Regions from separate parts of the Mycolicibacterium aubagnense genome, predicted to be linked through region 4. Evidence: predicted binding sites of a transcription regulator. Region 4 holds the regulator's gene; each other region holds the start of a gene.
What was found. Region 4 encodes LexA, which represses DNA repair genes until DNA is damaged. Its sites were predicted from a motif close to CGAACANNTGTTCG; they were not measured.

Region 1 (2,200 bases), 2.1 Mb from region 4:
CGCGCGCCGGGGACAAGAACCGCTCGAACAGCAGCTCGTTGGCCACCGGGTCGACGTTCGTGATCCCCAGGGCGTAACAGACCGCCGAGTTCGCCGCCGACCCCCGGCCCTGGCACAGGATGTCGTTGTTCCGGCAGAATTCGGTGATGCTGTGCACCACCAGGAAGTAGCCCGGGAACTCCAGCTGCTCAATGATTTTCAGCTCATGCTCGATCTGCCGGTACGCCTTCTCCCTGTCCGCATCCGGCTTCCAGCCGTAGCGACGGGCCGCCCCCTCCGCCACCAACTCGCGCAGCCAACTGATCTCGGTGTGCCCTTCCGGCACGTCGAACGGTGGCAATTTCGGTGCGATCAAACGTAATTCGAACGCACACTGCTCCCCCAGTTCGGCGGCGTTCGTCACCGCCTCCGGGTGGCGGGCGAACAGCCGGGCCATCTCCGCCCCGGACCGCAGGTGTGACCCACCCAGCGGCGCCAGCCAGCCCTCGGCCTCATCCATCGAATTGCGGGCGCGGATGGCCCCCATTGCCATCGCCAGTTTTCCCCGCGATGGCGCAGCGAAATGTGCGGCGGTGGTGGCGACCACATCGAGGCCGAACCGCGGCGCCAGGCCCGCCAACGTCGCATTGCGTTCGTCGTCGAGTGGGTGCCCGTGGTGGGTCAGTTCGATGGTCACCCGCTCCGCGCCGAACCGGTCCACCAGGTCGCTCAGCGCCTTGTCCGCGGCGTCCGCACCACCCGCCGACAAGGCCTGACGCACATGTCCTTTACGGCAGCCGGTGAGGATCTGCCAGTGCCCGCCGGCGGCCTCGGTGAGGGTATTCAGGTCATAACTGAGCACCCCCTTCTCGCCGCCGGCCAGATGCGCCCGGGCCAGCTCCCGGGACAGCCGCCGGTACCCCTCGGGCCCGCGGGCCAGAACCAGCAGATGCGGACCGGGCGGATCCGGCAACTCAGTGCGGGGAGTGTTGCTGAGCGACAGTTCGGCACCGAAAACCGTTGCCATGTCGAGTTCTTTGGCGGCCTCGGCGAACCGCACGACACCATAGAGCCCGTCATGGTCGGTCAGTGCGATAGCCCGCAGATCCAGCCGGACAGCCTCCTCCACCAATTCCTCCGGTGTGCTGGCGCCGTCGAGGAAGCTGTACGCGGAATGGGCATGTAGCTCGGCATACGGCACCGACTTTCCCGGCCGGGCCGGACGGTCCACCGGTCGATAGTCACCACGTTTACGTGACCACGCCGGACTGTCGCCACCGTCGGCCGGCGACTCTGGAGAAGCACCGGCCACCCGAGGCTTACCCTCGAGCACCCGCTGCATCTCCGCCCAACTCGGCGGACCATTGTGCCAACCCACCGCATCAGGATATTCGAAACTTTGTTCGAATGCCAGGTTGGTGAATCCCCCGGGAACTCGAGCGACCCCCATCCGACTAGATCTCCGAGGACATCGGAGAGGGATGGAAGATGACCAGGCGGAAGCACTTGGGCACGCTGGAACGCGAGGTGATGGATCACCTCTGGGACGCGGACGGACCCCAGACCGTTCGCGAGGTCCATCGAGCCATCTGCGCGGAGCGCAAACTCGCATATACAACCGTCATGACCGTCCTGCGCCGGCTCGCCGGCAAGGGCGTGGTGCTGCAACTGCGCGAGGCTCGTGCACACCGTTACGTCGCATCGCACAGCCGCGACCACCTGGTGGCCGGTCTGATGGTCGATGCGCTCGGACAAGCCGCCGATCAGAGTGACCGCCACGCGGCGCTGGTGCACTTCGTCACACAGGTCGCGGCCGACGAGATCGATGTTCTTCGGCGAGCGCTCGCCGCCGTGGACCGATATTCATCCGGGACCAACAGCCCCGCAATGAGTTTGACACCCAAGCTCAGCGCCTAGCGGACCGACGTCAGCTCAGGTCACAGAGAAGGATCGTCCGCCTCCCGCCCTGAGCCGACTCATATCTCTGCAGCAATTCTTGAGGGAGGCGCCCACGGCTACCGACCTCATGGCCGTTCATCCGCAGCCACTCACGCGCTCGTTGATGGGGTGATAGCGCCTCGCCGGCCGGCGCCTGTTCGACAGGCCAGGTCGTACGCTCGGGCCGACGGCTCGCCTTGCTCGCCGCCTGGATGTATGGCTCCAAACAGTCCCGCATCCGCACCGCGTTCACCTCGGACAGATCGATCGCATACGCGACCCC
Region 2 (2,200 bases), 1.5 Mb from region 4:
GGGTAGCCCGTTGTGTTCGCCCATCATGCCTGAGGTCAGGGCCATGCGGGCGACCCACATCTGCGCGTCATGTTGACGTTGCGCGAGAGTGCGGGTGTCGCCCGCGATCTGCTCCGCCGTGGGCGTCCCGCTGATGCAGGGCACCTCATCGGCGGGGTTGCACATCCCGGGGGCGGCGTACTTGTCGTAGATCGCATCCCAATACCCGCGGGCTTCGGGGGTCAGGGGGCCGCTGACCTCCGAGGTCCCATCCTGGCGTTGCTTACCGTGGCTGATCCCGCGTTTGCGGTCGCGTTCGGTGTCGTCGGGCTCGGGCCCGTCCTGGTCGAGTTCGTAGAGCAGTTTGTTGGCCGCGGCTCGCAGCTCTTCGGGGGTCTGGTGCCTCGCCCGGGCCACCAGCGTCTGCTCACTCTGGGTTGTGGTCGCCGGATCCACCCAGTCGGGCAGGTTCGCCATGAAGTTTGCGATCACTTCGACGTGGTCGGTGTTGATCGCCCCATCGGCTTGAGCCCGGGCGGCTTCTTCCCACCGCGGTGGCAACACCTCGCCGGTCAACCCCAATCGTGGACCTAGATTCTCCATATCCCGAACCCGCCGGCGGGCTTCCTTGGCGTCGATGTGCAGGCGGATCCGCAGCACGTCGGCCCAGTTTTTCCCGCCGATCTCTTTCGGGCTGGTTTGGGCTACCAGGGCGGCCAGGATGCGGTGATCGACCGCTTCGGCGGCGCACTTCTGTCGTTCGCGGCGGGACTGCAACTCCAGTAGGTCCGGCACACTCAACCTGCTGTAGTCGAGGTCTGCGATCCGGGTGGTGTCAGCTTCGAGGTCGGCGTAGGCCTCCTCGATAACAGCCGGATCGGCGAATCTCATGCTGCGAACACTAGTTCGAAGCACTGACAAGTGAGCGTGCCAGATGGGGCGCTAGTTACCTACCGTGACCAGCGCAAACAAAGTGGCCAAAGTTTTCAGCGCCAAGGCCCAACCGGCGATATTGGCTTTCTCTATTTTGGAGAATACGATTCCCGGTGTCATGACTGGTCTCCGCAGCCCCGTAAACCGCACCGTGCCCGCCGATCTCGCCGCCAGATACCGAGACAACGGCTGGTGGACCACCGAAACCGTCGGTGACCTGCTGGCTGCCGGCGTGCGGGCCGCGCCCGACGCCGACTTCCGGATCCACTCGGCAGTCCGGGGCTGGTCGGGTACCTACGCCGAGGCCGAGCATGTGGCCCGCCGGCTCGCCGCGGGACTGCGGGCACGTGGCGTCGGCCCCGGCGACGTCGTCGCCTTCCAACTGCCGAACTGGATGGAAGCCGCCGCGGTGTTCTGGGCGGCGGCGTTTCTGGGCGCGGTCGTCGTACCGATCGTGCACTTCTACGGCCGCAAGGAACTGGCGCACATCCTCGCGGACGCCGCCCCGCGCGTCTTCATCACCGCCGATAACGCCGGTCGGCCGGCCCACCACGCCGATCTGTGCGCCGACGTGCCGATCGTCGGGGTGGTGGGCCGCGACTTCGACAACCTGCTCGCCGACGAACCGATGACGGGCACCCTCCCCGTCGACCCGGCCGCACCGGCGCTCATCGCTTACACGTCCGGCACGACCAGCAACCCCAAAGGCGTCGTCCACACCCATCAGTCGCTGGTCTGCGAGACGCGCCAACTCAACGCCGGATACCCCACCAAGCGTGGCAAAGAGCTGACTGTCGCGCCCGTCGGCCATTTCATCGGCATGGTCGGCGCGTTCCTCATCCCGGTGCTGGAAGGACGGCCCATCAACCTCTGCGACAGCTGGGATGCCGGCCAGGTGCTGGCATTGATGAAGCGTGACGGACTCGCGGTCGGCGGCGGACCGCCGTACTTCGTCACAAGCCTGCTGGACCATCCCGACTGCACGGACGAACACCATGCGTTGCTGAAAACCGTTGGCCTGGGCGGATCATCGGTGCCGGCGGCGGTGACGCGCCGGTTGTCAGACTTGGGCGTATTCGTCTACCGCGCGTACGGCAGCACCGAGCATCCGTCGATCACCGGCACTCATCCGACCGCGCCTGAGGTGAAACGTCTCTTCACCGACGGCGATCCCCGGCCGGGCGTCGAGATCCGGTTGGACGACGAGGGCGAGATCTTCAGCCGTGGCCCCGACTTGTGCCTCGGCTACACCGACGACGCGCTGACTGCGCAGGCCTTCGACGACGAC
Region 3 (2,200 bases), 660 kb from region 4:
GAGGCGAATGCGGCCGAGACGGTCGAAGCCATGCGTCGATGGTCTCATCGCGGCAATAATCCGATGTGTGGAGGATCTACTGACGGGCTTGATCGCATTGTCGCCGCCTGCTGATCGCCGGCTCAATGCGGTGATGCGGCAGACATGTGCCGAAACATTGGGGCTGGCGGCGCTGCCGTATGAGGAGATCTTCGGGCCGGTGTCCGGCGCGGAGCCGCTGGTGGCGGAATACGCCGAGCAGTTCAGCACCGACGTGTCGGTGGTCACCGTGGCCCAGCGCGACCAGCTCACCGCGGCACTGGGCGCCAACAGTTTTCGCATCGTCGCGCTGATGTTCATCGCCGACTTCGTGCCGCGGGTGCGGGCCGGGTTCGCAGCGCTGGGCCTGCCGCCGGTTCCCGATCCCGACAGCTGGGACCATGAGACCGATCCGGTGGACCTGCTGCTCAACCGGTTCGCCAGTTCAGTTGGGGCACGACGTGAGCTGGACCCGGTGGTGACCGAGGTGGTCCGGTTGCGCGGCGCGGCCGCGCACAACTGCCGGCTGTGCAAGTCGCTGCGCGAGGGCACGGCGCTGGACGCGGGCGGCAACGAGTCGATGTACTCCGAGATCGAGCTGTACGAGTCGTCAACGCTGCTCGATGAGCGGCAGAAGGCGGCGCTGCGCTACGTCGACGCCCTGGTCTGGACGCCCTCTCGGATACCGGCCGAGGTGGCCGCCGGGGTGCAGGCGCACTTCTCCGACGCCGAGGCCACTGAGATCACACTGGATGTCATGCGCAACGCCATCAACAAGATCGCCGTCGCACTGGGCGGTGACGCACCGCGGGTCGCCGAGGGTACCGAGCGCTATCTGCTCGGGGCGGACGGGCAGCCGGTGTTCTCGTAGCGGCTCTCCGGGGCCTCTGAAAAAACTTTGGTCACTTTGTTTGCGCTGGTCACAACAGGTAACTAGGACCACATTCGTCACAGCGAATTGTCGGTTGTTCGAACTAATGTTCGAAGTATGGGATTGACTGATCCGGCCTCCGTCGAGCAGGCGTACGCCGCTTACGAAGCCGCCGCGGCCGCGATCGCATCCCTGGACTACACCGGCCTGGACGTGCGGACATTGCTGGAGTTGCAGTCCCGTCGCGAAACCCTCAAATGCGCCGCCGAGGCGGTCGACCACCAGATTTTGGCCGCCGCTCAGACCCAGGCCACCGCCAAAGACATCGGCGCCAAAGACTGGCCCGAGGTCCTGCACATCCGGCACCGAATCGGCCGTGACGAAGCCCGCCGCCGGGTCCGTGACTGCGACCACCTCGGTCCCCGGTCGGCGATCACCGGGGAGCCGTTAGGTCCGGTGTGGGCGCTGGTGGCTGCGGCGCTGGCGGAGGGTGCGATCAATATCGAGCATGTCGCGGTGATCACGAACTTTTTCGCGAAGGTGCCGTTGTGGGTGGACCCGGCCACCCTCGCCCAGTGTGAACGCGACCTGGTGTCCTGGGCGCGGTACAAGAGCCCCGAGGACTTGCGGGCCGCCGCAAAAGCGTTGTTGTACCGGCTCGATCAGGACGGGCCCGAGCCCGACGATGACGAACGTGACCGCAAACGCGGCATCACCGTGAGCAAGCAGCGGTCTGATGGGACCTCGGAGGTCGCCGGCACCCTCACCCCGCAAGCCCGCGCCTATTGGGATGCGATCTACGAGAAATACGCCGCGCCGAGCATGTGCAACCCCGCCGACCCGACGCCCTGCACATCCGGAACCCCGACCGCCGAACAGATCGCCGGTGACACCCGCACCGTCGCGCAGCGCCAGCATGACGCGCAGATGTGGGTCGCCCGCATGGCCCTGACCTCCGGGATGCTTGGTGAGCACAATGGGCTGCCGGTCTCGGTGGTGGCCACCACCACTCTGCAGGAACTGCAACAGGGTGCCGGCGTCGCCGTCACCCACACCGGGTCGAAACTCTCGATCCGAGACGTGATTCGGATGGCCTCCCGCTCGTACTGCTACCTCGCGGTGTTCGACCAACACACCAACATCCCGCTCTACCTGGGGCGGACCCGGCGCACCGCCACGCCCGGGCAACGCATCATGCTGTTCGCCCGCGACCGCGGCTGCACCAAACCCGGCTGCACCGCCCCGGCCTCGCGCTGCCAAGCCCACCACGCGGTATGCAACTGGCGCGACGACGGCCAGACCGACATCACC
Region 4 (2,200 bases):
TCAGCTCCTTGATGCGGTCGACGACGGCACTGACAGGGGCGTCGGGCGCCACCCGCCGGGCGACCTGCTGAATCGACTCCCCGGTCTGCACCCGGACCACCGCGAGCTGCGCGGGCACCGACGCGGCCGATGCGGTCGGCTGGACAGCCTCCCCGAACTGTGCCACCAGGCCCAGCCACACCGTGATCCCCGCAGCGACCAGGGCCAGCATCACCGTGGTCAACGGCGTGACCGGGTTGCGCCGGTGTGAGGCACGGGAGGTCAAGACACCGGTGCCCCGGTGCCGGAATGCCGCGCCCGAGGGACGGGAACCGGCCGGCCGCAGCCGAGCCTGGCGGTGACGATTCACGTCGGCGCGCCGGGGCACGGTGCGGACGACGACATCGGTCGGGTACTCGCGGGTGATGACGGTCATGTCGATTCCTCTCCTGAGTTCGTACATAGGTTCGATCGCTCTTATGTTCGACTATATCGCCCAAACGTTCGAACGGTAGAACATGTGATCGAACTGTTGCGAACGATACGACGGCCCACCGACAAGTTCGGTTCCGCTGATTCGCCCCGGCTTTCGCGACGTCACAGTGGAGCCCGGCCGCGACACGCCGATGCAGCCGATCTCGAACACATGTTTGATGATTCGTGTGCACTGGGCTAGATTCGTCCATATGAGCGACAGCACCGACACCCCGGACGGCACCGATCGCAGCCCCGACGCCCAGTCGGGCGGCCGGTCCAGCAGTCTCACCGAACGTCAGCGGACCATCCTCGACGTCATCCGCGCCTCGGTGACCACGCGCGGCTACCCGCCCAGCATCCGCGAGATCGGCGATGCGGTGGGCCTGACCTCCACGTCATCTGTAGCCCACCAGCTGCGCACGCTGGAGAAGAAGGGCTATCTGCGCCGCGATCCGAACCGCCCGCGGGCCGTGGATGTCCGGGGCTCTGACGAGACGAACGGCGCCACCATCACCACCGATGTCGCCGGTTCGGACGCCCTGCCCGAACCGACTTTCGTGCCGGTGCTCGGCCGGATCGCCGCCGGCGGCCCGATCCTCGCCGAGGAAGCCGTCGAAGATGTATTCCCGCTCCCCCGCGAACTCGTGGGCGAGGGCTCATTGTTCCTGCTGAAGGTGGTCGGCGAGTCCATGATCGACGCCGCGATCTGCGACGGGGACTGGGTCGTCGTGCGGCAGCAGAACGTGGCCGACAACGGCGACATCGTCGCGGCGATGATCGACGGCGAAGCCACGGTCAAGACCTTCAAGCGCGCCAAGGGCCAGGTGTGGCTCATGCCGCACAACCCGGCCTTCGATCCGATCCCGGGCAATGACGCGGTCATCCTCGGCAAGGTCGTGACCGTCATCCGCAAGATCTGACGCCTCCCAGACCAAGAGTTGAGCCCCGCTGCAGTCGCTCGCAGCGGGGCTCAGGCGTTGGCGCGGTCAGCCTCGGATGAATCCGTTGGTGACCGCGAATTCCTCACTGGCGAACCAGATTTCAACGTCGGCGTCGTCGTATCCGGGCGCATCCGGCACCCAGTACAGACCCGACTTCGTGTTGGCCTTGATGACGTAGCCTTCAGGCGGTTCCGCGCCGGTCGCGACACGGAACGACATCTGCGCGGTCTCGGGCTCCTCCGCACCCAGGGCGTGGTGCCTACCACTGGCCGGACCGGCCGTCACGGCGTCCTCCGCCGACGTGGCGTCCGCGCGCGACTCGGCCGGCGGTTCGCCCGCCGGCTCGCCCGCAGGGACCTCGGCCCGCTCAGCATCGACGACCTGCTCCTCGGACCCGGGCGCGTGCTCGTCAGCGTGCTCGTCAACGTCCGAGTCCGAGGCAGCGGTCTCAGCGGCGGCCGGTGCGGCCCACACGCGGTCGCCGGGTTCTCGATGCCGCAGGCCCGCGAACCCCGCGAGCCCGGCCGCGGTCATGCCCGCCGCCGCGCCACCGCGGCGCAGAGCCTCGGGAAGCTGCACCGATGCCGTCGGCTCGTCTGCGGGTTCATCAGCGACCGGCTCGGGCTCAGTGGGCTCGCCGGCGTCGACAGGCTGGGCCTCATCCTCGGGCTGCGCCTCTGACTCTCCCGCGGGCGCCTCGCCCGCAGGTTGCTCCGCCGTGAAATCGGGGTACACCGTCGGCGCGGTGTCGATGACGTCCGGGTTGCTCTGGAATTCGGGCCCGCCGTGCGGTGCGTCGAAAT

Region 1: the regulator LexA is predicted to act here: its motif matches at 1,372-1,385, upstream of G6N59_RS09380 (error-prone DNA polymerase).
Region 2: the regulator LexA is predicted to act here: its motif matches at 875-888, upstream of G6N59_RS06295 (HNH endonuclease signature motif containing protein).
Region 3: the regulator LexA is predicted to act here: its motif matches at 989-1,002, upstream of G6N59_RS24800 (HNH endonuclease signature motif containing protein).

Annotation. Positions count from the first base shown of each region.
Region 1 is NZ_AP022577.1:1,903,011-1,905,210, forward strand. Features, by position in the region: gene G6N59_RS09380 (error-prone DNA polymerase) at 1-1,357, opposite strand, end outside; gene G6N59_RS09385 (BlaI/MecI/CopY family transcriptional regulator) at 1,468-1,896, shown strand; gene G6N59_RS31840 (histone-like nucleoid-structuring protein Lsr2) at 1,907-2,200, opposite strand, start outside.
Region 2 is NZ_AP022577.1:1,279,244-1,281,443, reverse strand. Features, by position in the region: gene G6N59_RS06295 (HNH endonuclease signature motif containing protein) at 1-870, opposite strand, end outside; gene G6N59_RS06290 (AMP-binding protein) at 1,031-2,200, shown strand, end outside.
Region 3 is NZ_AP022577.1:5,189,088-5,191,287, forward strand. Features, by position in the region: gene G6N59_RS24790 (threonine aldolase family protein) at 1-32, opposite strand, end outside; gene G6N59_RS24795 (carboxymuconolactone decarboxylase family protein) at 47-889, shown strand; gene G6N59_RS24800 (HNH endonuclease signature motif containing protein) at 1,007-2,200, shown strand, end outside.
Region 4 is NZ_AP022577.1:5,844,362-5,846,561, reverse strand. Features, by position in the region: gene G6N59_RS27955 (LysM peptidoglycan-binding domain-containing protein) at 1-415, opposite strand, end outside; gene lexA (transcriptional repressor LexA) at 666-1,376, shown strand; gene G6N59_RS27945 (sunset domain-containing protein) at 1,443-2,200, opposite strand, start outside.